One region of the Devosia beringensis genome, then DNA from elsewhere that is predicted to be linked to it. Evidence: predicted binding sites of a transcription regulator. Region 1 holds the regulator's gene; each other region holds the start of a gene.
The links. Region 1 encodes PhoB, which activates phosphate uptake and scavenging genes when phosphate is short. Its sites were predicted from a motif close to TGTCATNNANCTGTCAT; they were not measured.
Positions count from the first base shown of each region.

Region 1 (5,443 bases):
ACCACGGCGGGCGACTACGGCTCGTATGGCCTGCTGCCGCTGCTCACCGGTACCCTGTGGGTTGCCGCCATCGCCTCGCTGGTGGCCGTGCCGATCGGGCTGATGACGGCGATCTACCTGTCCCAATATGCCCCGCGCAAGGTGCGCGCCGTCATCAAGCCGGTCATCGAAATCCTCGCCGGCATTCCCACCATCGTCTACGGCTTCTTTGCCCTGGTCACCGTCGGCCCCTTCCTCAAGGGTGCCGGCGCCATGGTTGGCCTCGATATCAGCGCCACCAGCGCGCTGACCGCAGGCCTGGTCATGGGCATCATGATCATCCCTTTCATCTCCTCGCTCAGCGACGACATTCTCAACCAGGTGCCGCTGGCCATGCGCGATGGCTCCTATGGCCTGGGCGCGACCCAGTCCGAAACCATCCGCCACGTCCTGCTGCCCGCCGCCCTGCCCGGCATTGTCGGCGCCTTCCTGCTCGCCGTCAGCCGCGCCATCGGCGAAACCATGATCGTGGTGCTGGCCGCCGGCAACAGCCCGGTGCTGCGCGGCACCCCGCTTGAGCCGATCTCCACCATCACCGTCTCGATCGTCAACCAGCTCACCGGCGATACCGATTTCGCCGGGCCGCAGTCGCTGGTGGCCTTTGCCCTGGGCCTGACCCTCTTCGTCATGACCCTTCTTCTCAATATCGTGGCGCTCTACATCGTCCGCCGCTTCCGGGAGCAGTACGAATAATGACCGATCTTCAGGGCTCCGGTCGCAAGGCGGCCACCGAACGCACATTGCTGGTACGCGCCGGCCTGCGCCGCCGCCACCTCAACGAGCAGATCTTCCGCATCCTGGGCATCGTGGCGATCTGCGCCGCGCTCGGCTTTGTCGCCCTGCTGTTCGCCGATGTGTTGCGCAAGGGCATCCCCGCCTTCCATCAGGCGACGCTGCATCTCGACGTCACCTATGATCCGGCTCTGCTCGGTGTCGATCCGGCCCCTGTCCGCGCTGCCGACCAGTCCGATGCCGATTTCAATGACGTCACCCTCAAATGGCAGCGCGACGTCGCCATGCTGAACTGGAACAAGGTCATCGACGCTGCCATGCAGGCGGTGACCCCAGCCGGGCTCGAGATCGACAGCCGGCAGTTGCTGACCATTCCCGAAACCAATGCCCGCCACGTCGTGCGCGAGGCCTTCGTCGCCGATCCGAGCCTGCTCGGCCAGACCGTGCGCTTTGATCTGCTGGCCTCGGCCAATGTCGATAACTGGGTCAAGGGCAATATCGACCGCGACCTGGGCGATGCGCAGCAGCAATTGTCGGCGCCGGCCCGCGCCATGATCGATGCGCTCGAGGCCAATGGCGCCATCACCCAGGATTTCGCCTGGGGCCTGTTCACCAATGTCGACAGCCGCGCCGCGCCTGCCTCGGCCGGTCTCGCCGGCGCCTTCATGGGCTCGCTTTACATGATGCTGGTGGTGATCGTGCTGGCCGTGCCGATCGGGGTGGCCAGCGCCATCTATCTTGAGGAATTCGCGCCCAAATCGCGCCTCACCGATCTCATCGAGGTCAACATCAACAATCTGGCGGCCGTGCCCTCCATCGTCTTCGGCCTGCTCGGCGCCGCGGTGTTCATCAACTTCTTCCACCTGCCCCGCTCCGCCCCGCTCGTCGGCGGCCTGGTGCTCACCCTGATGACCCTGCCCACCATCATCATCGCCACCCGTGCCGCCCTGCAGGGCGTCTCCCCCGCCCTGCGCCAGGCCGCTCTGGGCCTGGGCGCCTCGCGCACGCAGATGGTCTTCCATCACGTCCTGCCCGTCACCTTCCCCTCGATCCTGACGGCCACCATTATCGGCGTGGCCCAGGCCCTGGGCGAAACCGCACCCCTGCTGCTCATCGGCATGAATGCCTTCGTCGCCGCCGTGCCCGGCTCGGTGGTCGATCAGGCCACCGCCCTGCCGGTGCAGATCTTCCTCTGGCAGGGCAATGAGAACCGGAATTTCTTTGAAGCCCGCACATCAGCTGCCATCATGGTCCTGCTGGCGCTGATGATCATGCTCAACGCCGTGGCCATCTTCCTGCGCACCCGCCTTGAGCGCCGCGTATGAGCGAACTGGAGAATGCACCAATGGATATGATCGCCGGCAAGCCCAAGACGACACAGCAATCAGTGAACAGCACCATGAACCCCACCGACGCCCTGCAACGGCCGATCCGCCTCACCGCCCGCGACGTGACCGTGCATTACGGCGCCAAGCAGGCTTTGTTCGGCATCTCCATCGACATCCCCGATCGTGCCGTGACCTCCTTCATCGGACCCTCGGGCTGCGGCAAGTCGACCTTCCTGCGCTGCATCAACCGCATGAACGACACCATTGAGGGCGCCGTTGTCGGCGGCACCATCAAGCTCGACGGCGACGATATTTCCGATCCCGATCTGGACGTGGTCGAGCTGCGCGCCCGCGTCGGCATGGTCTTCCAGAAGCCCAATCCCTTCCCCAAGTCGATCTACGAAAACGTCGCCTATGGTCCCAAGATCCACGGCATTGCCCGTTCCAAGACCGACCTCGACGAGATCGTGGTCTCCTCGCTGCGCAAGGCGGGCCTGTTCGAAGAGGTCAAGGATCGCCTGCAGGAGCCCGGCACGAGCCTGTCGGGCGGCCAGCAGCAGCGTCTGTGTATTGCCCGCGCCATCGCCGTCGGCCCCGAAGTCATCCTGATGGACGAACCCTGCTCGGCCCTCGACCCGATCGCCACGGCCATCATCGAGGAACTGATCGACGAGCTGCGCGAGAACTACACCATCGTCATCGTCACCCACTCCATGCAGCAGGCCGCCCGCGTCAGCCAGCGCACGGCCTTCTTCCACCTGGGCAATCTGGTCGAGGAAGGTGTCACCGAGGACATCTTCACCAACCCGGCTCACAAGCAGACCCAGGATTACATCATGGGTCGCATCGGCTAGTCCGGCCACCCGCTCATATGCGCGAACCGGCCCCGGCCGGTTCCCCGCCCCAAGGTTCAGAGGAACACCATGGCCCCCGATCATATCGTCTCGTCCTACAATGACGAACTCGTCGCCCTCGCCCAGACCATTGCCGAAATGGGTGGCCAGGTCGAGGTCGCCATCGAGAACGGCACCAAGGCACTGCTCAAGCTCGATCGCGAGCTGGCCGACCTCACCATCATCGCCGATCAGCGCATCGATGACATGCAGCGCAAGATCGACGACATGGCCGTTTCCATGATCGCCCGCCGCCAGCCCATGGCCTCGGACCTGCGCTCCATCATCACCGCCATCCACGTCGCTTCCGATCTCGAACGCGTCGGCGACATGGCCAAGCAGCTGGCCCGCCGCTCGCTCAAGATCGAGGGGCTGACCCTGCAGCCCACCTTCTACAATGGCGTGCGCAACATGACCGCCCTGGTGCTGCGCCAGATCAAGGAATCGCTGGACGCCTATTCCAACCGCGATGCCGACGGCGCCATCCAGGTCTGCAACCGCGATGACGAGGTGGACGCCATGTACACCTCCCTGTTCCGCGAACTGCTCACCTACATGATGGAAGATCCGCGCAACATCACCCCCTGCACCCACCTGCTGTTCTGCGCCAAGAGCCTGGAACGCATTGGCGATCACGCCACCAATATCGCCGAACGCGCCTATTACCTGCAGACCGGCAAGCAGCTTTCCAGCGATGTCGAGGAACTGCAGCGGACCCAGATCAAGGCCTGACCGATGCCCGCCACCATTCTTGTCGTCGAGGACGAAGGCGATATCGCCATCCTCCTGCGTTACAATCTCGAGGCCGAGGGCTTCCGCGTCGTCACCGCTGAAACCGGTGACGAGGCCACCCACGCCATCCAGGACAAGCTGCCCGACCTGATCCTGCTCGACTGGATGCTGCCCGAAATCTCCGGCATCGAACTGTGCCGGCGCCTGCGCGCCCGCGAGGAAACCGCCCGCGTCCCCATCATCATGCTCACCGCCCGCGGTGAGGAGGAAGAGCGCGTCCGCGGCCTCGCCACCGGCGCCGACGACTATGTGGTCAAGCCCTTCTCGGTGCCCGAGCTGATCGCCCGCATCCACGCTTTGCTGCGCCGCGCCAATCCGAACCTGGTCACCGCCGCGCTCAAGGTCGGCGATCTCGAGCTCGACCGCACCACCCACCGTGTCCGCCGGGCCACCCGCGACGTCCATCTCGGCCCCACCGAATACCGCCTGCTCGAATATCTGATGCGCCATCCCGGCCGCGTCTATTCACGCGAACAGCTCCTCGACGGCGTCTGGGGCAATGACGTCTATGTCGACGAGCGCACCGTCGACGTCCATATCGGCCGCCTCCGCCGCGCCATCAACCGCGGCCGCGAAACCGACCCCATCCGCACCGTCCGCGGCGCGGGATATGCGTTTGACGAGCGGTTTGCCCAGGTCGCGTGAGATCCGTCTCTTTTCAGCCTACCCCACCCCGTCTTCCCCGAAAGGGGGAGGAGCAGCGCAGTGCTTGCCTTGATTGGTGCCCCGACCACCACGCGGTCCCTCCCCCTTGTATGTTTGCTTGGAGGCCGTGATTGGCGATGATCGGCCTGGGAGCTTTGGGTTTACCGGGCTCCCGGGCTGGATAGCGTGTGTCCCCCAAGAGCCAGCAAGCTCGCCCCTGAGCAGACGCGTCCGGCCCATCTTGACTGTCTCGAACGGTTGGTTGGGCGACATGCCCGCATACAAGGCAGAGCGATCATGATTTTTTCCCCAGACTATGTTGGTGTCGACGTCTCCAAGAAGCACCTGGATCTGGCCATCACCGGCTCGAGCAGGTTGCGCGTGTCCAATAATCCGGCTGGCATGGCTCGGTTGGTGCAAAAGATCTCCAGCCTGACCCGGCCCCATCTGGTCTGTGAGGCCACCGGCAGCTATACGCGGCTGATGGCCCGCTCGCTCAGCCAGCATGGCATCGCGCTGAGCACGATTAACCCGCGCCGGGTGCGCGATCTGGCTCGGGCCGACGGGCTGCTGGCCAAGACCGATGCGATTGACGCCGCGGCGATCCTGCGCTTCGCTCACCTGATGCACCCAGATCCCGACCCCCTCTACGATCCAAATGCCGTGGAAATGGCCGATCTGGTGCGCCGGCGCCGCCAGATGGTGGATATGCTGGCCATGGAAAAGCAGCGTCGCGAGCACCCTGAAGCTGCGCTGGCGCAAGCCAGCATCGATGCTCATATAGGCTTCTTGAGCAGCCAGATCGGCGAGATGGATCGGGCCATTACCCGCCAGATCGATAGCGATGCGACGCTACGGCGCCGGGCCGAACTACTCACCACCATCCCCGGCATCGGCCAGACTACGGCCGCCGTGCTGCTGGCCGAAATGCCCGAGCTGGGCGGCATCGGCAACAAGCAGGCGGCCGCCTTGGCCGGAGTCGCCCCCTTCAACCGCGATAGTGGTGAGATGCGC
Region 1 is NZ_CP045422.1:2,842,418-2,847,860, reverse strand. Features, by position in the region: gene pstC (phosphate ABC transporter permease subunit PstC) at 1-732, shown strand, start outside; gene pstA (phosphate ABC transporter permease PstA) at 732-2,096, shown strand; gene pstB (phosphate ABC transporter ATP-binding protein PstB) at 2,171-2,953, shown strand; gene phoU (phosphate signaling complex protein PhoU) at 3,023-3,724, shown strand; gene phoB (phosphate regulon transcriptional regulator PhoB) at 3,728-4,429, shown strand; gene GDR53_RS13860 (IS110 family RNA-guided transposase) at 4,727-5,443, shown strand, end outside.

Region 2 (5,443 bases), 540 kb from region 1:
CCTCGGCTTCGGCCAGCCGCAACTCATTGACCGTGGGATGGGCATTGCCATAGCCGCGCATGGCAGCATAGCCGAGCGCCAGCACACCCCCGGTTTCGGCCCGGGCCAGGCTCTGCAGCCGATGCGCCCGCGAGGCGGGAAACAGCAGCGGCTCCCGCGTGAGGTCAGGAATGTCATCGCGTGCCACCTGCGGCTCGGTGGCCGGCGCCACCAGGCCCTGCTGGCGCTGCCAGTCGGCCAGCGACGGCTGCCGCATCGGCGCGGGCCGCGCTGCCGCGTCAACCGCTGGCGGGTGGTAGGGGATGCCTTCGAAGACGTCGGTGGCCAGCACGCGGTGAGAATAGTCCAGCGTCGGCCCGAGGATCTGTCCGCCCGGAATATCCTTGAACGCGGCCGAGATGCGGCGCTGCGTCAGCAGATGTTCCTGCCGCAGGGGGGCGGCGACTGCCAGGCGCGGCTGCGTCGTGCGCCAGGCGCGCAGCACCAGCACGGCTTCGGAGAGTTCGCCGCCGGTCTGGGCCAGCGCCAGCGCCGCCATGTCTTCGTCATAGAGCGAGGCTTCGCCCATGACCCGATCAATGAGATAGGGCATGGACTGGCGAATGGCCGCGACGCGGGCGATGTCGATGGTACCAAGGTCCTGGCGGAACAGGCGTTCGGCCTGTTCGATGGCCTTTTCGCCACCGCGGGTTGCGACATAGGCCATTCAGAGCACCTCGATCTGGGTGGAGCGGGGAATGCCGATGACCGAACGGCCATCGACCAGAAGGAGTTCAAACCCCTCCGGATAGGCGCAAAGCTGCTGGCGCAGGGCCCAGAAGGCTGAAGGCAAGGCAAGTGCAAGTTCACGGGAGCCGTCAATGCCAGGGCCTGTCAGGCGCAGGCGCTGGCCTTGGCCATGGCTGACCTGGGCCACCAGCGTCGCGCCTTCATCGGGATAGAGCGCGTTGCCGCAGCGAATGGCAGCGAGGGCATCGGCGGCGGCATCAAGGCTGTCGAGGAACACGTGGTCGGCCTGGTGCAGCTCACCGGCAAGGGCACCGGTTGCGGCGATCTTCCGGGTCAATGCTGCATTGTCGGCATAGGCCACGCATTCGCGATCGATCAGGGCATCGACGATGCCGGCAAGGCCGGCCTCGGGCAGTTCGCGACTCTCGCCGGGACGGGCCATCGACCACATCAGCGCTTCGAAGGTGGCATTGTCGCGCGCCTCAACGGCATCGGGCGGGGCTACGGTTAGCATCAGAATGTCTCCATCTCGACGCGGGTCGCCTCGACCCGGCGCATCAGCGCCGCGTCGAGCGCAGCCTGGTGCTGGTGTTCGCTGTCGATAAAGCGGCGGATCGCGGCGGCCTCGGGATCCGCAGCGAGCGCTAGGTCGACCACCGCCATGGCCATGGCGCGCTCGAGGTCGCGGCCGGTGATCATGCCGTAGCCCAGGCGGCCGGCGGCATCGACGATATGGGCCTCGCTCACCAGCACCTCGCCGAGGTGAAAATCGACATTTTCCACGGTGTCGCGCATCGGCACCATGACCAGCCCGGTACGGTTGGCGATGACGGTGATATCGCCCATCGGTTCCAGCAGGGTTTCGGCCAGGGCCTTGAGCGGCGCGGGACGCGCCCGCGCCAGAACGCCCAGGGCCTCGGCATGGCCGGCCCGTTCCGGCCCGGGGCCGCTGGCTTCATTGAACATCATCGGTCCTTTCGCTGACCACTTCGCCCGTGGGGGCGTTCTCGAAGGTGAACTGCACGCGATCGCCGGCCCAGGCCGCCTCGGAGAAGCCGATCGGGTTGCCTGCGAGGTCGACGTCGACCTTCTGCACGATCAGCACCGACTGGCCCGGCCGCATCATGAGCAGGGAAGTCTCGTGCGGGTTGGCAAGGCGGGTAAAGATCGTCGTGCTCTGTCGACGATAATCCTCGATGCCATAGGTCTTGTAGATGGCGGTGATCGAGGGGTTTGCCTTGCGGCGCTCGGCAATATCGGGGAAGCGGGCAACATCGTGATAGGACCAGCCCAGGCTGATCGGCAGGTCGTTGGCGAAGCCGCGCCAGGATCGGGCGGTCACCAGCGCCCCGGGGACCAGTCCCAGCGCAGCGGCAACGCGGGCACTCGCCGGAATCTGCATTTCCGAAATCGCCTGGCCGGAGGCGGTTAGCCCCTGGGCCAGCAGGTTCTCGCGGAAGCGGGTGCGCGGCCCGATGACGTAGTTGATCATCGACGCCCGCTCGACAAAGGTGCCGCGGCCGTGCTCGACGCGCAGCTTGCCCTCCCCCACCAGCGCCGCCAGCGCCCGTCGCAGCGAATGCCGCCGGGTGTTATAAAGAACGCACAGCTCCGGCTCCGACGGCAGCCGGCTGTCCGGCGGCAGGTGGCCCGCCGCGATTTCTTCGCTGATCTTGTCCCGCGTGGTTTCCCACGTCTGCCCTCGACTGTGCATAAAGGCCCGCTTCACTCATTCGGATGAGTTGGACCCTAGCGACGGTGGATGACAGGCCAATGACGAGATGCCCTGGTCGCCATGACCTGTGCCAGAGTGGAGCGCACAAGGCCTTCCTGCCTCTCGGAACCGCCTTGCGACAGACATAGTCCGGTTGGCTCCAGCACGACGCACTGCGCGACTTGACCGAAATCAACGCGCGACCATGGCATCCTGCTAGATTTTTGTCATGGACAGCGCCTCGCCCCCCCGTTCGGACCTACTCCGGGTCAGCCAGCTCACCAAGGCCTATGCGGCCGGGGACGCTCAGGTCGTCGCTTTGGACGGGGTCGATTTCGTTGCCGCCAGCGGGGAATTCGTCGTCATCCTGGGGCCCTCGGGATCGGGCAAATCGACCTTTCTCAATCTCATCGGCGGTCTCGACACCGCCACGTCAGGCCAGGCCTGGTTCCGCGACTGGCAGATCACCGGCGCCGACGATACCGGTCTGACCCGCTATCGCCGCCGCCATGTCGGCTTCGTGTTCCAGTTCTACAACCTGGTGCCCAGCCTGACGGCCCGGGAAAACGTGCAGCTGGTCACCGAAATCGCCGCCCATCCGATGGCGCCCGAAGCAGCGCTGGCCATGGTGGACATGGCCGACCGGATGGACCACTTTCCGGCTCAACTCTCCGGGGGCGAACAGCAGCGCGTCGCCATTGCCCGCGCCATCGCCAAGCGACCCGACATCCTGCTCTGCGACGAGCCGACCGGCGCGCTGGATTCCAAGACCGGCATTGTCGTGCTGGAAGCCCTCACCCGGATTAATGCCGAGCTGGGGACCACTACCCTGGTGATTACCCATAACGCGGCCATCCGCACCATTGCCCATCGCGTCGTCAGTTTTGCCGACGGCCGGATCGCCGCCATCGACACCAATGCCGAGCGCCAGCCAGCCGCCTCGGTGCGCTGGTGAGCGGCCTGCATGCCCTGCACCGCAAGCTGCTGCGCGAGCTCGTGCGCCTGTGGGCACAGGTGCTCGCCATCGCCCTGGTCATGGCCGCCGGGGTCGCAACCCTGCTGATCGGCATCGGCACCTATCAGTCGCTGGAGCGCACGCGCGAGGCCTATTACCAGAGCCATCACCTCGCCAATGTCTTTGCCACCGTCACCCGGGCGCCCCGCTCGATGCTGACAAAGATCGGTGCCATGGACGGGGTCCTGGCTGTCGACGGCCGCATCGCCAAGGTGGCGCTGGCCGATATCGAGGGGCTGGAGCAACCCGCCTCCGTGCGCCTGATCTCGCTGCCCCCGCAACAGGCAGGAACGCTCAACCGCCTCTATCTGCGCAGCGGGCGGCTGCCCGAAGCCGCCAACCATATGGAGGCTGTGGTCAGCGAGATCTTTGCCCAGGCGCATGGCTTTCGCGAAGGCTCCCGGTTTGGCGTCGTCGTCAATGGCGCCCGGCGCGAGGTGACGATCACCGGCATCGCCCTGGCACCCGACTATCTCTATGCCATCGCCCCCGGCGAGATGACGCCCAATAGCGGGCGCTTCGGCATCCTCTGGGTGCCCGAGCGGACGCTGGCGGCGGCCTATGACCTGGGCGGCGCCTTCAATGCCGTCTCGGTCCAGCTCGCGCCCGGCACTTCCGAGGAGGCGGTGATCACCGGGCTCTATCAACTGCTCGATCCCTATGGCGCGCAGGGCGCCCATGGCCGCGACCAGCTGACCTCCCATGCCTATCTGGACGCCGAACTGCAACAGTTGCGCTCGATGAGCGAGGTATTGCCGCCGGTTTTCCTGCTGGTGGCGGCCTTTCTCGTCAACATGACGCTGACGCGCCTGATCGCGCTTGAGCGCGAGCAGATCGGCCTGCTCAAGGCCATTGGCTATTCCGGCCGGGCCATCGCCTGGCACTATGTGGAATTCGTACTGCTGATCGCCATTATCGGCATCATCATCGGCACCGGTTTCGGGATCTGGGCCGGCAACGGCCTCACCGAAATGTACACGCGGTTCTACAGCTTTCCCGTCCTGGTCTTCAGCCGTGAACCCAGCCTTTATGCCATTTCGGGCGGCATCACGCTGGCAGCCGCGGTGGCCGGCGCTATCCGCGCCGTGCGGGCTGCCGCCGTGCTTCCCCCCGCGGTGGCAATGTCGCCGCCGCCACCGCCGACCTATCGGCGGCACAGCGGCCGGCGGCGTTTCGCCCTGCCCCTGCACCAGACCGGGGTCATGGTCACGCGGCACTTGCTGCACCGACCCTGGCGATCGGCCGGTGGCATCGTCGGCATTGCCCTCTCGGTCGCCGTGCTTGTCGGCTCGCTCTGGTCGGTGGGCGGCGTCGAGTTCATGATCGACTATTCGTTCAACCGCACCGAGCGGCAGGACGCCATCGTCAATTTTGCCACCAGCAAGCCCCTCGCCGCCACGGCCGAGATCGCCCGCCTTCCCGGTGTGCTGGGAGCCGAGCCCTTCCGTGCCGTGGGCGTCGAAATCGGTCATGCCCAGGTGACGCGCCAGATAGCCCTGATGGGGCGACCCGCCAACGGTTCCATGACCCGCATGCTCGATGCCGATCTGCAGCCGGTGCCGATGCCGCCACAGGGCGTGCTGCTGACGCAGTCCCTGGCCAGGATCCTGGGCGTCGGCCCGGGCGACAGCGTCGACATCCGCCTGCTCGAGGGCGAGCGGCAGCGATTCCAGCTGCAGGTGGCGGCCGTTGTGGAAAGCTATCTCGGCCTCGGCGCCTATATGGACATGGCCGCCCTGCAGGCGCTGATGGGCGAGGGCAACCGCATTTCCGGCGTCAACATCACTATCGACACGCTGCACCAGGCCGAGCTCTTTGCCGCGCTCAAGCGCTCACCATCGCTCGGCCATATCGCCCTGCAGGCCGCCGCGCTCAAGCAGTTTCGCGCCACCATGGCGCAGAACATGTATGTCATGATCGCCGTCCTGGTCGGCCTGGCCAGCCTCATCGCCTTTGGCGTGGTCTACAATTTCGCCCGGATATCG
Region 2 is NZ_CP045422.1:3,377,802-3,383,244, reverse strand. Features, by position in the region: gene GDR53_RS16485 (carbon-phosphorus lyase complex subunit PhnI) at 1-706, opposite strand, end outside; gene phnH (phosphonate C-P lyase system protein PhnH) at 707-1,243, opposite strand; gene GDR53_RS16475 (phosphonate C-P lyase system protein PhnG) at 1,243-1,698, opposite strand; gene phnF (phosphonate metabolism transcriptional regulator PhnF) at 1,685-2,443, opposite strand; gene GDR53_RS16465 (ABC transporter ATP-binding protein) at 2,673-3,398, shown strand; gene GDR53_RS16460 (ABC transporter permease) at 3,395-5,443, shown strand, end outside.
Region 2: a site for PhoB is predicted at 2,492-2,508, ahead of phnF (phosphonate metabolism transcriptional regulator PhnF). Genes of this name have one in related genera too.

Region 3 (5,443 bases), 1.8 Mb from region 1:
AAACGAGATGGCGGCGATGGCGGCAATCGGACCGATCGAGAGCACGGCAGTCAGCAGGCCGGCAATGACGATCTCGGGAAAGGCGCGCATGATTTCCATGATGCGCCGCACCACGAAGCGCAGCGGCCCGGCGCCGACCAGGTTGGTGGCGGCGAAAAAGCAAAGGATGAAGGCCAGGCCGCCGCCGATAATGGTCGAGACAATGGCAATATTGACCGTGACGATGAGCTGGTAAATGAAGTTGGGAATATAGAGGCTCTCGGTCACATAGACCCGGTCCGAGGTATAGTCGAACTTGAGCGAGCCATCATAATAGGGTGACTCGATATCGAACATGGCGCGCACGATCTCGAAGGGATCCTCGGGCACGAAGTTCTTGAGAAAATCGAACATGTACGGAATACGGTCGAAGAACTTGCCCGAATTGGCGGCATTGGCGTAGTTCATCGCCGCGCCCAGCGCGACCAGTACCAGCACGACCCCGATGATCGAATAGACCCGCCGCGTCAGCACCTGGCTGCGATAGTGGCGCAGCAGGGTCTGGCTGGCGGCGCTGAGGCCGGATGTCGGGGCGATATCGGTCATGGGCAAACTGCTCGCTGAGGTTTCAGTCGTCTCCCTCCCCCTTGTGGGGAGGGATAAAGGGTGGGGGTATCTGTCCGCGCATCCGGTGCACGGCTCCCCCACCCTCATTCCCTCCCCACAAGGGGGAGGGAAGCCCGTCTCTTGCTTGTTGGACGTTCAGAAATCAGCCGCCGATGACCGACTTACGGGCGTCGATGATGGTCTGGTACATGGTCTGGTCGGCGTCGACGAAGTTGGTGTAACCGCCGGCGGTGAAGGCGTCGAAGCACTCGAAGTCGGCTTCGGGCAGGCCCTTGAAGAAGGCGGTGACCTTTTCCTTCATGTCGGCGCTGAGCTTGTTGGAGACCATGAGCGGGCCGTTCGGGATGATTGGCGACTGCCAGACTTCCACCAGGTCGTCCATGTCGAGCAGGCCCTTGTCGACCATGATCTTGAGGTTGCCCGAGGTATAGCCTTCGGAGAATTCACCCTGGCCCGAGCCGAAGGTGGTGCCGGCATCCCAGGTGCCGTCGAGCACGCCGAGAACCAGGTTTTCGTGACCGCCGCCGAAGCCGGTTTCGCTGTAGAATTCAGCGATGGGGGCGCCGAGCTCGGCTGGCAGGGCGACGTTGGGAACCAGGTAGCCCGAGGTCGAGTCAGGATCGGCAAAGCCGAGCTTCTTGCCCTTGGTCGAGGCCAGGTCGGTGATGCCGCTGTCCTTGCGGGCAACCATGATCGAGTGGTAGCCGGTCGAGCCGTCTTCCTGCTGGGTGGTCAGGACCGGATCAACGGCCTCTGGGTCCGACAGGTAGATCGAGGCATAGGACGAGGCGCCCATGATGGCGATGTCGATGGTGCCGCCGAGCAGGCCCTGGATCACGCCATTATAGTCGGGCGATGGGAAGAACTGGACTTCGGTGGCGCCGGTTGCGGCCTTGAGCGGCTCGGCAACGCATTCGGAGCGACGCAGCTGGTCGCTCTCGTTCTCGCCGCCATCGAGGCCGATGCGCAGGACGGTGGCGTCCTGGGCGAAGGCTGCAGTGGTCATGGTGAGGGCCACGGAGGCCAGCAGGATTTTGCGGATCGCGGTCATGGATATCTTCCTTTGGTGACGCGGGTTGGTCGGCGGGCCCGAAAAGGGCCGCGGAACGGGGTTACGAAGCGGGATTGGCGCTTGCGGGATGGATGACGGGCGGCGCCAGCGGCGCCAGCGATGTCGAGGTCATGGCTTCCGAGAAAGCCTCCTTGAGCCCATCGGCGCCGTAGAGCGTGCGGGCGACATCGGTGGTCAGCTCGTCGGGCGTGCCGTCGAACACCACCTTGCCCTGCGCCATGCCGATGATGCGCTCGCAATAGGCGCGGGCGGTGTCGAGCGTGTGCAGGTTGGTGATGACGGTAATGCCCTCGGCATTGATGTCGCGCAGGCTGTCCATGACGATCTGGGCATTGCGCGGGTCGAGGCTGGCGATCGGCTCGTCGGCCAGGATCATCTTGGGCCCCTGCATCAGCGCCCGGGCGATGGCGACGCGCTGCTGCTGGCCGCCCGACAGGGTCTGCGCCCACTGCAAGGCGGTCGGGGCGATGTCGAGGCGCTCGAGCGCCTTGAGCGCCTCGAGCTGCTCATCGGCGGAAAAGATCTGCAGCAGGTTGAGCAGGGGATGGCGGCCATTGAGGCGGCCGAGCATGACATTGGTGATGACGTCGAGGCGGGGCACCAGGTTGAACTGCTGGAAGATCATGGCGCAGTCGCGCTGCCAGTTGCGCAGGGCCTGGCCGCGCAGCTCGGAGGTGCGCACGCCGTCATATTCGATATAGCCCGACGAGACGTCGGCGAGGCGGTTGATCATGCGCAGCAGGGTCGACTTGCCGGCGCCGGAGCGGCCGATGACGCCGACCATCTGGCCCTGCGGGATTTCGAGGCTGACGCTGTCGACAGCGAGCTTGTCACCAAATCGTCGCGAAACATTGGAGATCTTCAGCATCAGGACGCCCCACTTCTCGAGTGTGGCAGACCTAGGGCGGCCAGATTACGTGCGCATGTAGATTTGGTGACGGTTCGATGACTGTGAACAGGGGGGTGTGGTGGGTTTGCCGAGTGCCCGGAAGCACGTGATGCAATGCAGCCACCGGCCGTCACCCTCGGGCTTGACCCGAGGGCTCTATACTGGCGGCGCGCGGGTCAAGTGCAGTGCCCTCGGGTCAGGCCCGAGGGTGACGATCGCGGACGGTCGCCCTACCCCTCATACTTCTCCAGAAACGCCTCGATCCCCAGCTTGCGGAAATCGGGCAGCGCCTGGTGCAGCTTGTCGTGGCTCCAGTCCCACCACTTCATCGCATCGAGCCGTGATGCCACGTCGTCGGAAAAGCGCTGCTTGATGGTCCGGGCGGGAACACCCACGGCAATGGCGAAATCGGCGACGTCCTTGGTCACCACCGCATTGGAGCCGATAATGGCGCCATTGCCGATGGTGATGCCGGGCATGATCACCGCGCCATGGCCGATCCAGGTGTCGTGGCCGATGCTGATGGGCGTGCTCTCGCGCCAGTCGAAAAAGCTCTGATCATCCTCCTCGCCCTCGAAATACTGCGCCGAGCGATAGGTGAAATGGTGCAGCGAGGCGCGTTCCATCGGGTGCATGCTGGCATAGATGCGCACATGGGCGGCGATATTGGCGAACTTGCCGATGCTGGAATAGGCGATCTGGGTATTGCTGACGCAGTAGGAATAGTCGCCCAGGCTAGAATAGGCGACGGTGCAGCCGGCGCCCACTTCGGTATAGCGGCCAAGGGTCGACTCCATGACATGGGCGGTCGGATTAATGGAGGGTTCGAGACCAAGCTTTTTCATGCTGCCATCCTCGGGGCAAAGGCGGTGACGTCGAGAATGCGGTCGGCGACTGCCTCGCGCACTTCCTCGTCGTGGAAAATCCCCAGCAGCGCCACGCCGGCCGCCTTCTTCTCGCCGATCATGGCGACGACGACAGCGCGATTGGTGGCGTCGAGCGAGGCGGTCGGCTCGTCGAGCAGCAGCACCGGATGATCGGTGATGAAGCCGCGGGCAATGTTGACGCGCTGCTGTTCGCCGCCCGAAAAGGTCGCCGGCGGCAGGCTCCAGAGCCGTTCGGGCAGGTTGAGCCGGGCCAGCAAAGCGCGCGCCCTGCCCTGCGCCTCGCCCTTGTCCACCCCGCGGATCACCAGCGGCTCGGCCACGACGTCGAGCGCCGAAACGCGCGGCACGGTGCGCAGGAACTGGCTGACATAGCCGATGGAGTCCCGCCGCAGCGTCAGCACGGTGCGCGGATCGGCCGTGGCCAGATCCACGGCCTCGCCATGATGCTGGATGACGATGGCGCCGGCATCGACGCCATAATTGCCATATACCATTTTGAGGATCGAGCTCTTGCCGGCCCCTGACGGCCCGCCCAGCACGACGCATTCGCCGGGCTGGACGTGAAAGTTCACATTCTCCACCACCGGCAGCACGACCCCGTCGCGCAGATGCATGGTAAAGGTCTTTGAGAGATTTTTGACGGTAAGGGCGGTCATCATCACACCTGCAGGATCGAGGAAACGAGCAGCTGGGTATAGGGTTCGCGCGGATCGTCGAGCACGCGGTCGGTCAGGCCCGCCTCGATGACATAGCCGTCCTTCATCACCATCATGCGGTGGCTCAAAAGGCGCGCCACGGCCAGGTCATGGGTGACGACGATGGCCGCCAGCCCCAGTTCGCCCACCAGGCCACGCAGCAGATCGAGCAGGCGCGCCTGCACCGACACGTCGAGCCCGCCGGTCGGCTCGTCCATGAAGACCAGCCGTGGCCCGGTCACGAGGTTACGGGCGATCTGCAGGCGCTGCCGCATGCCGCCCGAGAAGGATCGCGGCTGGTCGTCGATACGGTCGGCGGCGATTTCCACGCGACCCAGCCAGTCGAGCGCCGTGTCGCGGATATGACCATAGTGGCGGTCGCCCACCGCCATCAGCCGCTCGCCGACATTGGCGCCGGCCGAAACGGTCATGCGCAGCCCGTCGGCCGGGTTCTGGTGCACGAAGCCCCAGTCCGTCCGCACGAGAAAGCGCCGCTCGGCTTCGCTGAGGTCATAGATATTGCGCCATTCCCCGTCCCGCATGCGGTAATGCGTCTGGCCCGACGTCGGCTCGAGCGTCGCCGACAGCGAATTGAGCAAGGTGGTCTTGCCCGAGCCGGATTCCCCGACAATGGCCAGCACTTCGCCGGGCCAGAGCTCGAAGCTGACATCGGCGCAGCCGAGGCGCGAGCCGTAATATTTGGTCAGGTTGTCGACCTTGAGGAGGGGTTCAGTGCTCATGGCGTTGCTCCTTCAGTACCGCTGCCAGTCGACGCAAAGTGTTGCCCCATCCCCGATCGTCACCCTCGGGCTTGACCCGAGGGCTCTGCACTTGCGGTGCGCTGGCGAAGTGAAGTGCCCTCGGGTCAAGCCCGAGGGTGACGCGCGGTGGGTGTGAAAGATACAGCATCATTCCGCTGCCTCCTGGGCCACGCCCAGCGTGCCCACATGTCCCGCCGCGCGCCGTTCCTCGCAATTGTCGGTATCGGAGCACACATACATATGCCCGCCCTGGTCATCGAGAATGACCTCGTCGAGATAGACCTGCTCGGCGCCGCAGAGGGCGCAGGGCTGCTCGAAATGCTGGATGGCGAAGGGATGGTCCTCGAAGTCGAGGCTCACCACTTGCGTATGCGGCGGCACGGCATAAATCCGGTGCTCGCGCCCGGCGCCGAACAACTGCAGCGCCTCTGACATGTGCATCTTGGGATTGTCGAATTTCGGCGTCGGACTGGGGTCCATGACGTAACGCCCCTCGACCTTGACCGGATAGGCATAGGTGGTGGCGATGCGGC
Region 3 is NZ_CP045422.1:575,932-581,374, forward strand. Features, by position in the region: gene phnE (phosphonate ABC transporter, permease protein PhnE) at 1-585, opposite strand, end outside; gene phnD (phosphonate ABC transporter substrate-binding protein) at 749-1,657, opposite strand; gene phnC (phosphonate ABC transporter ATP-binding protein) at 1,719-2,549, opposite strand; gene GDR53_RS02850 (DapH/DapD/GlmU-related protein) at 2,798-3,412, opposite strand; gene phnL (phosphonate C-P lyase system protein PhnL) at 3,409-4,113, opposite strand; gene phnK (phosphonate C-P lyase system protein PhnK) at 4,113-4,889, opposite strand; gene GDR53_RS02865 (alpha-D-ribose 1-methylphosphonate 5-phosphate C-P-lyase PhnJ) at 5,058-5,443, opposite strand, start outside.
Region 3: a site for PhoB is predicted at 2,613-2,629, ahead of phnC (phosphonate ABC transporter ATP-binding protein). Genes of this name have one in related genera too.

Region 4 (5,443 bases), 1.8 Mb from region 1:
CAGTCGGGCGTGCCATTGGGATCGGGGATCAGGGCCTTGAGCTGCATCACCACGGTGCCGAAATTGGCCCGGTCGGTGGTGATCAGCAGCGGCCACAGATACTGGTTCCAGCTCGAGACGAACATGATCGTGGCCAGCGCCAGCATATTGGTGCGGCTGAGCGGGATCAGCACTTCGAAGAAGAAGCGCATCGGCCCGGCGCCATCCATCTTGGAGGCTTCCACCAGCTCGTCGGGAATGGTCATGAAGAACTGGCGGTAGAGAAAGGTGCCGGTGGCGGTGGCCACCAGCGGCAGGATCAGCCCGGGATAGGAGTTGAGCAGGTTCCATTCCAGCCCTATGCGGATCCCCGAAAGCGTCTCGACCAGCCCGGTCAGCCCCAGCGTGTCGAGGATGAACTGGAAGGGCTGCAGCGCATTGGCGGCGATGGCATAGGTCGGCACGATGCGCACTTCGAGCGGCAGCATCAGCGTGGCAAAGATCAGCCAGAAGCAGATCATCCGGCCGCGGAAGTTGAAGAACACGATGGCAAAGGCCGACAGGGCCGCCAGGATGATCTTGCCGGTGGTGACCCCGACCGCCACGATGAAACTGTTGAGCATTTTCGGGCCGAGATCGGCCCGCGCCCAGGCGGCCTGCAGGTTGTCGAGCAGATGGCTCGAGGGCAGCAGCGAAATCGGCACCTGGCTGACTTCCTGCAGCGACTGCGAGCCGGCCACGAAGGTGATCCAGAACGGCACCAGCACGAAGAACATGCCGAACACCATCACCGCATAGGTAACGAAGTCGAAGAAAGGCGAACGTTCGATCATGACCGGACCTCAGGTATAGTGGATGCGCTTTTCGACCCATTTGAACTGGACGAAGGTGAGCGAGATGACGAGCAGCATGAGCACGATCGACTGGGCGGCGGCGCCCGAATAGTCGAGCCCCTTGAAGCCGTCGAAATAGATCTTGTAGACCATCACCTCGGTGCTCCCGAACGGGCCGCCTTCGGTCATGGTGTCGATCAGGCCGAAGCTGTCGGTGAAGCTCGAAATCAGGTTGATGATGAGCAGGAAGAAGGCGGTCGGTGCGATCAGCGGCAGCTGCAGGTCGATCATGCGGGTAAAGGGCCGCGCGCCGTCCATGGCCCCGGCCTCGGAAATCGAGCGCGGGATCATCTGCAGGGCGGCGAGGAAGAAGATGAAATTGTAGCCGATGCCCAGCCAGGAATGGCAGACGATGATCATGGCCAGCGCCTGGAAGCCATTGATGGCCGGGTTCCAGATGCCGGGAAAGACGTCGTTGATGGCGCCGACGAGACCGGCCTCGGGGGCAAAGATGAAGCGGAAGGCCACCCCGGCAGCGGGGGCGGCAATGGCATAGGGCCAGACAAAGACCGACTGGAACAGCCGTGTGCCCTTGAGCGAGCGATCGACGAACACCGCCAGGGTCAGCGCCATGGCCATGGACAGCACGGTGGTGCAGCTGGCGTAAAAGGCGCTGCGGATCACGGTGCTCCAGTAGTCACTGTCGCGGAAGATGTTGAGGAAATTCTCCCAGCCGACCCAGCTATTGCCGCCGCCCCAGGGCTGCTCGAGCGTGAACGCCCAATAGAGCGCCTGCGTCGTGGGCCAGTAGAAAAATACCATGACCAGCAGCAATTGCGGCCCGATCAGCAGCCAGGGCAGGGAGCCATTGTTGAAAAATGCGCGACGTTCCATGGGGCACCCGCTTTGAAAACAACAAGAAAAGGTGCGGGCGACCTCGTCGCCCGCACCTGTGGTGAACCGATCAGGGGAGAACGGCGTCCTTGTAGGTGGCCTGGAAGCGGCGCAGGATGTCGTTGCCCTTGGCATCGAAGCTTTCCAGCGCGGCCTGGACCGGTGCATTGTTGAACATCACGTCCTGCATGGTCTTGACCATCTCGGCGCGGATCGAGGCGTAATTGCCCAGGCGGATGCCGCGGGTATTTTCGGTCGGTGGGGTGAAGGTCAGGCTTTCAATGGCCTTTTCGCGGCCCTTATAGGGAGCTTCGGTGTAGAAGCCCTTTTCGGTCATGGCTTCAAAGCCGGTATTGGTGACGGGGATATAGCCGGTCACGGTCGACCACCATTCGGTCTGCTCAGGGGTGGCCAGGAAGTTGTAGAACGCGGCAGCGCCCTTGTATTCTTCTTCCGACTTGCCCTTGAGGGTCCACAGCGAAGCGCCGCCCACGAGGCTGTTGGTGCGCTCATGACCTTCGAGCATGGGCAGCATGGCAACGTCCCAGTTCAGGCCGTCGATGGCCTTGGCAGTGACGCTGCCATGGCTGGCGATCGAACCCGAAAAGATCTGGCAATTGCCATTGGCGAACGAGTCGAGGTCACCCTCGCCGACATCCTTGCCCTTATGGACAAACAGGCCTTCGTCATACATGGCCTTGAACCAGGTCAGCTGGTCCACGAAGAGGCCCTTGCTGACGACCATTTCGGCGTCGAGGCCGCCAAAGCCATTGCCCTTGGTGGCGATGGGCTGGTTGTGGATGGCCGAGAACTGCTCGAACCACTGCCAGGCGCCAGCCGGGTCAAACGCGACGGGGCACTCGTAGCCAGCTGCCTTCATCTTGCGGGCAATGTCTTCGACTTCGGTCCAGGTGGTGGGCAGGCCGTCAAAGCCGACCTTGGCCAGCGCGTCGGTATTGTAATAGATCATCGCCGTCGAGGAGTTGAACGGCATCGACAGCAGTTCGCCCTTCGAGGTCGAATAATAGGAGGCGATGCCGGAGAAATAGTTCGACCAGTCGATGTCGAAGCCATTGTCGGTCATCAGCTGGCCGATCGGCAGATAGGCCTCGCTCAGCATCAGGTCGAGCGTGCCGGCGTCGAAAATCTGGGTGACGGTGGGCTGCTTGTTGGCGCGGAAGGCGGCAATCGTGTTCTGCAGATTGGTGTCGTAGTCGTTCTGGCTGATGCAGACGATCTCGTAGTCGGCCTGCGACTCGTTGAAGGTCTTGCACATGTCCTGAATGCGATCGCTCAGGTCACCCGACAAGCCATACCAGAACTCGAACTTGGTCTGAGCCATGACGGGGGACGCGGTCAGCGCGATTACGGCGAGGGTTGAGGCTGCACCGAGCAGCGTGTTGCGTGTCATTTGTGGAACGTCTCCGGGAAAGCTTGTGCCAAGGGTTGGCGGGCGGACTCCTAGAACCCCTGTTTGACAGTTCCCTTGCGGATTAGTGACTGTTCACCGACAGTTGCATGACGAGTCGATGAACGTGCCTCAGTCGCCAAACTGTCATCATCTTGCGCTAGCGCAGGGGCGCCCATGCCCGTCAAAAGAACGCAGAAATGATCCGCCCATGAACAGTGTCGCCCTCGGAGAACTCGTCCTCACCAATGCCCGCATCGTGCTGGCCAATGAGGTATTGGAGGGCTCCGTGCGCGTGGACGGCGGCGTCATCACCGATATCGGCACGCCCAGCCGCACCGGCACTGACCTCGACGGGGATTATTTGATTCCCGGTCTCGTGGAGCTGCATACCGACCACCTCGAGACCCATTATGCGCCGCGCCCCAAGGTGCGCTGGAACCCCGTCGCCGCGGTGCAGGCGCATGACGCCCAGATCGCCGCCTCGGGCATTACCACCGTGCTCGACGCCATCCGCATCGGGCTGGACGAGCAGACCGATATCGGCGCCGAGGACATGCGCACCCTGGCTGGCGCCATCCGCGCCGGCAACGAAGCCGGTCGGCTGCGGGCGGAACACTTCATCCACCTGCGCTGCGAGGTCTCGGCCCCCGATTGCCTCGACAGTTTCCTCGCCATCATCGACGATCCGCAGGTGCGCCTGGCCTCGCTGATGGACCACGCCCCCGGCCAGCGCCAGTTCGCCAGCCTCGACGCCTACAAGGCCTATTACCAGGGCAAGACCAAGATGAGCGACGCCCAGCTCGACGAGTTTTCCGAGCGCCGCAACCGCCAGTCCCAGACCCATGCCGGCCCGTTCCGCCGCGCCATCGCCGACATCTGCCATGACAAGGGCATCGTACTGGCCAGCCATGACGACGCCACCCGCGCCCATGTCGAGGAAGCCGTCGATCTGGGCCTGCACATTGCCGAATTCCCCACCACGCTGGAAGCGGCCCGGGCCTCGCGCCAGGCCGGCATGTCCATCCTGATGGGCGGCCCCAATGTGGTGCGTGGCGGATCGCATTCCGGCAATGTCTCGGCGCGGGTTCTGGCCGAGGCCGACCTGCTCGATATTCTGTCGTCCGACTACATTCCCTTCTCCATGCTGCAGTCGGCATTTTCGCTCGCCGAGAACGTGGAGGGGATAAGTTTGCCCAAGGCGGTGCAGCTGGTGACCAAGCGCCCGGCCGAGGCCGGTGGTTTCAGTGATCGCGGCGAGATCGAAGTGGGCAAGCGCGCCGATTTCGTGCATCTGCGCATCGAGGACGGTATTCCCATCGTCCTTACCGTCTATCGGGAAGGTCGCCGCGTCATATGAAGGGCAATTTTGTCGCCGTGGTCGGGCCCAGCGGCGCCGGCAAGGACAGCCTGATCGGCTTTGCCCGCGAGCGGCTTGAGCCCACCGGGCTGATCCATGTCGTGCGTCGCGTGGTGACGCGGCTGGCCGATGGCGGCAGCGAAGATCATGACAGCATGGACGAGGCCAGCTTTGCCCAGGCCGAGCAGGACGGCGCCTTTGCCCTGACCTGGGAGGCGCACGGCCTGCGCTATGGCCTGCCCATTTCGCTGGAAGACGATCTGCGCGCGGGCAGGGTGGTGGTGGCCAACCTGTCACGCGCCATGATCCCGGCGCTGGTCGCACGCTATCCCGATACGGTGGTCGTGGCGGTATCGGCCGACCGCGATGTCATCGCGCGGCGGCTGGCCGGACGGGGCCGTGAAACGGCGGAATCGATCCAGCAGCGTATCGCGCGCCAGGTTGCCGACCGCCTGCCGGCCAGCACGGTGCGCATCGACAATTCCGGCGCGCTGGAAACGGCGGGCGAGCAGTTCGTGCAGCTGCTGCAAGATGTTGCGGGGCTGCCGCGGGCTGATGAGCGGAGAAATGCCCCCTCTAGCCTCCCCCGAGCAACCCCCACCTAACCGGCCATTCGAGCGCAGCTCTCATGGCCTTGTTCGCTCAAATCGCTCCACTGGAGCGATTTGTCCCTTCGGGTCGCTCTCAAGCCCCTTCAGGGGGAGGTCAGGTGGGGGAACTACACCACCAGCTCCATCCGTTCGGCCGGAAAGCGGCTGAGGGCGTAGGAGATGGGATTGCCCGCGCCATCCTCGTCAATGGCTTCCGAGACCAAGAGGATCGCTCCGGCCGAGAGGCCCAGCAGCTGGGTTTCCTCGACATCGGCGTGCCGGGCGGAGATGCGGGTGGTGGCCCGCGCGTAATCGGCAATGCCATAGCTGGCAAAGACCACCGTGAACGAGTGGCTCTCGATCAGCCGCTGCGCCACAT
Region 4 is NZ_CP045422.1:584,562-590,004, reverse strand. Features, by position in the region: gene GDR53_RS02910 (ABC transporter permease subunit) at 1-812, opposite strand, end outside; gene GDR53_RS02905 (ABC transporter permease subunit) at 822-1,706, opposite strand; gene GDR53_RS02900 (extracellular solute-binding protein) at 1,777-3,117, opposite strand; gene GDR53_RS02895 (alpha-D-ribose 1-methylphosphonate 5-triphosphate diphosphatase) at 3,326-4,474, shown strand; gene phnN (phosphonate metabolism protein/1,5-bisphosphokinase (PRPP-forming) PhnN) at 4,471-5,079, shown strand; gene phnF (phosphonate metabolism transcriptional regulator PhnF) at 5,193-5,443, opposite strand, start outside.
Region 4: a site for PhoB is predicted at 3,214-3,230, ahead of GDR53_RS02895 (alpha-D-ribose 1-methylphosphonate 5-triphosphate diphosphatase). Genes of this name have one in related genera too.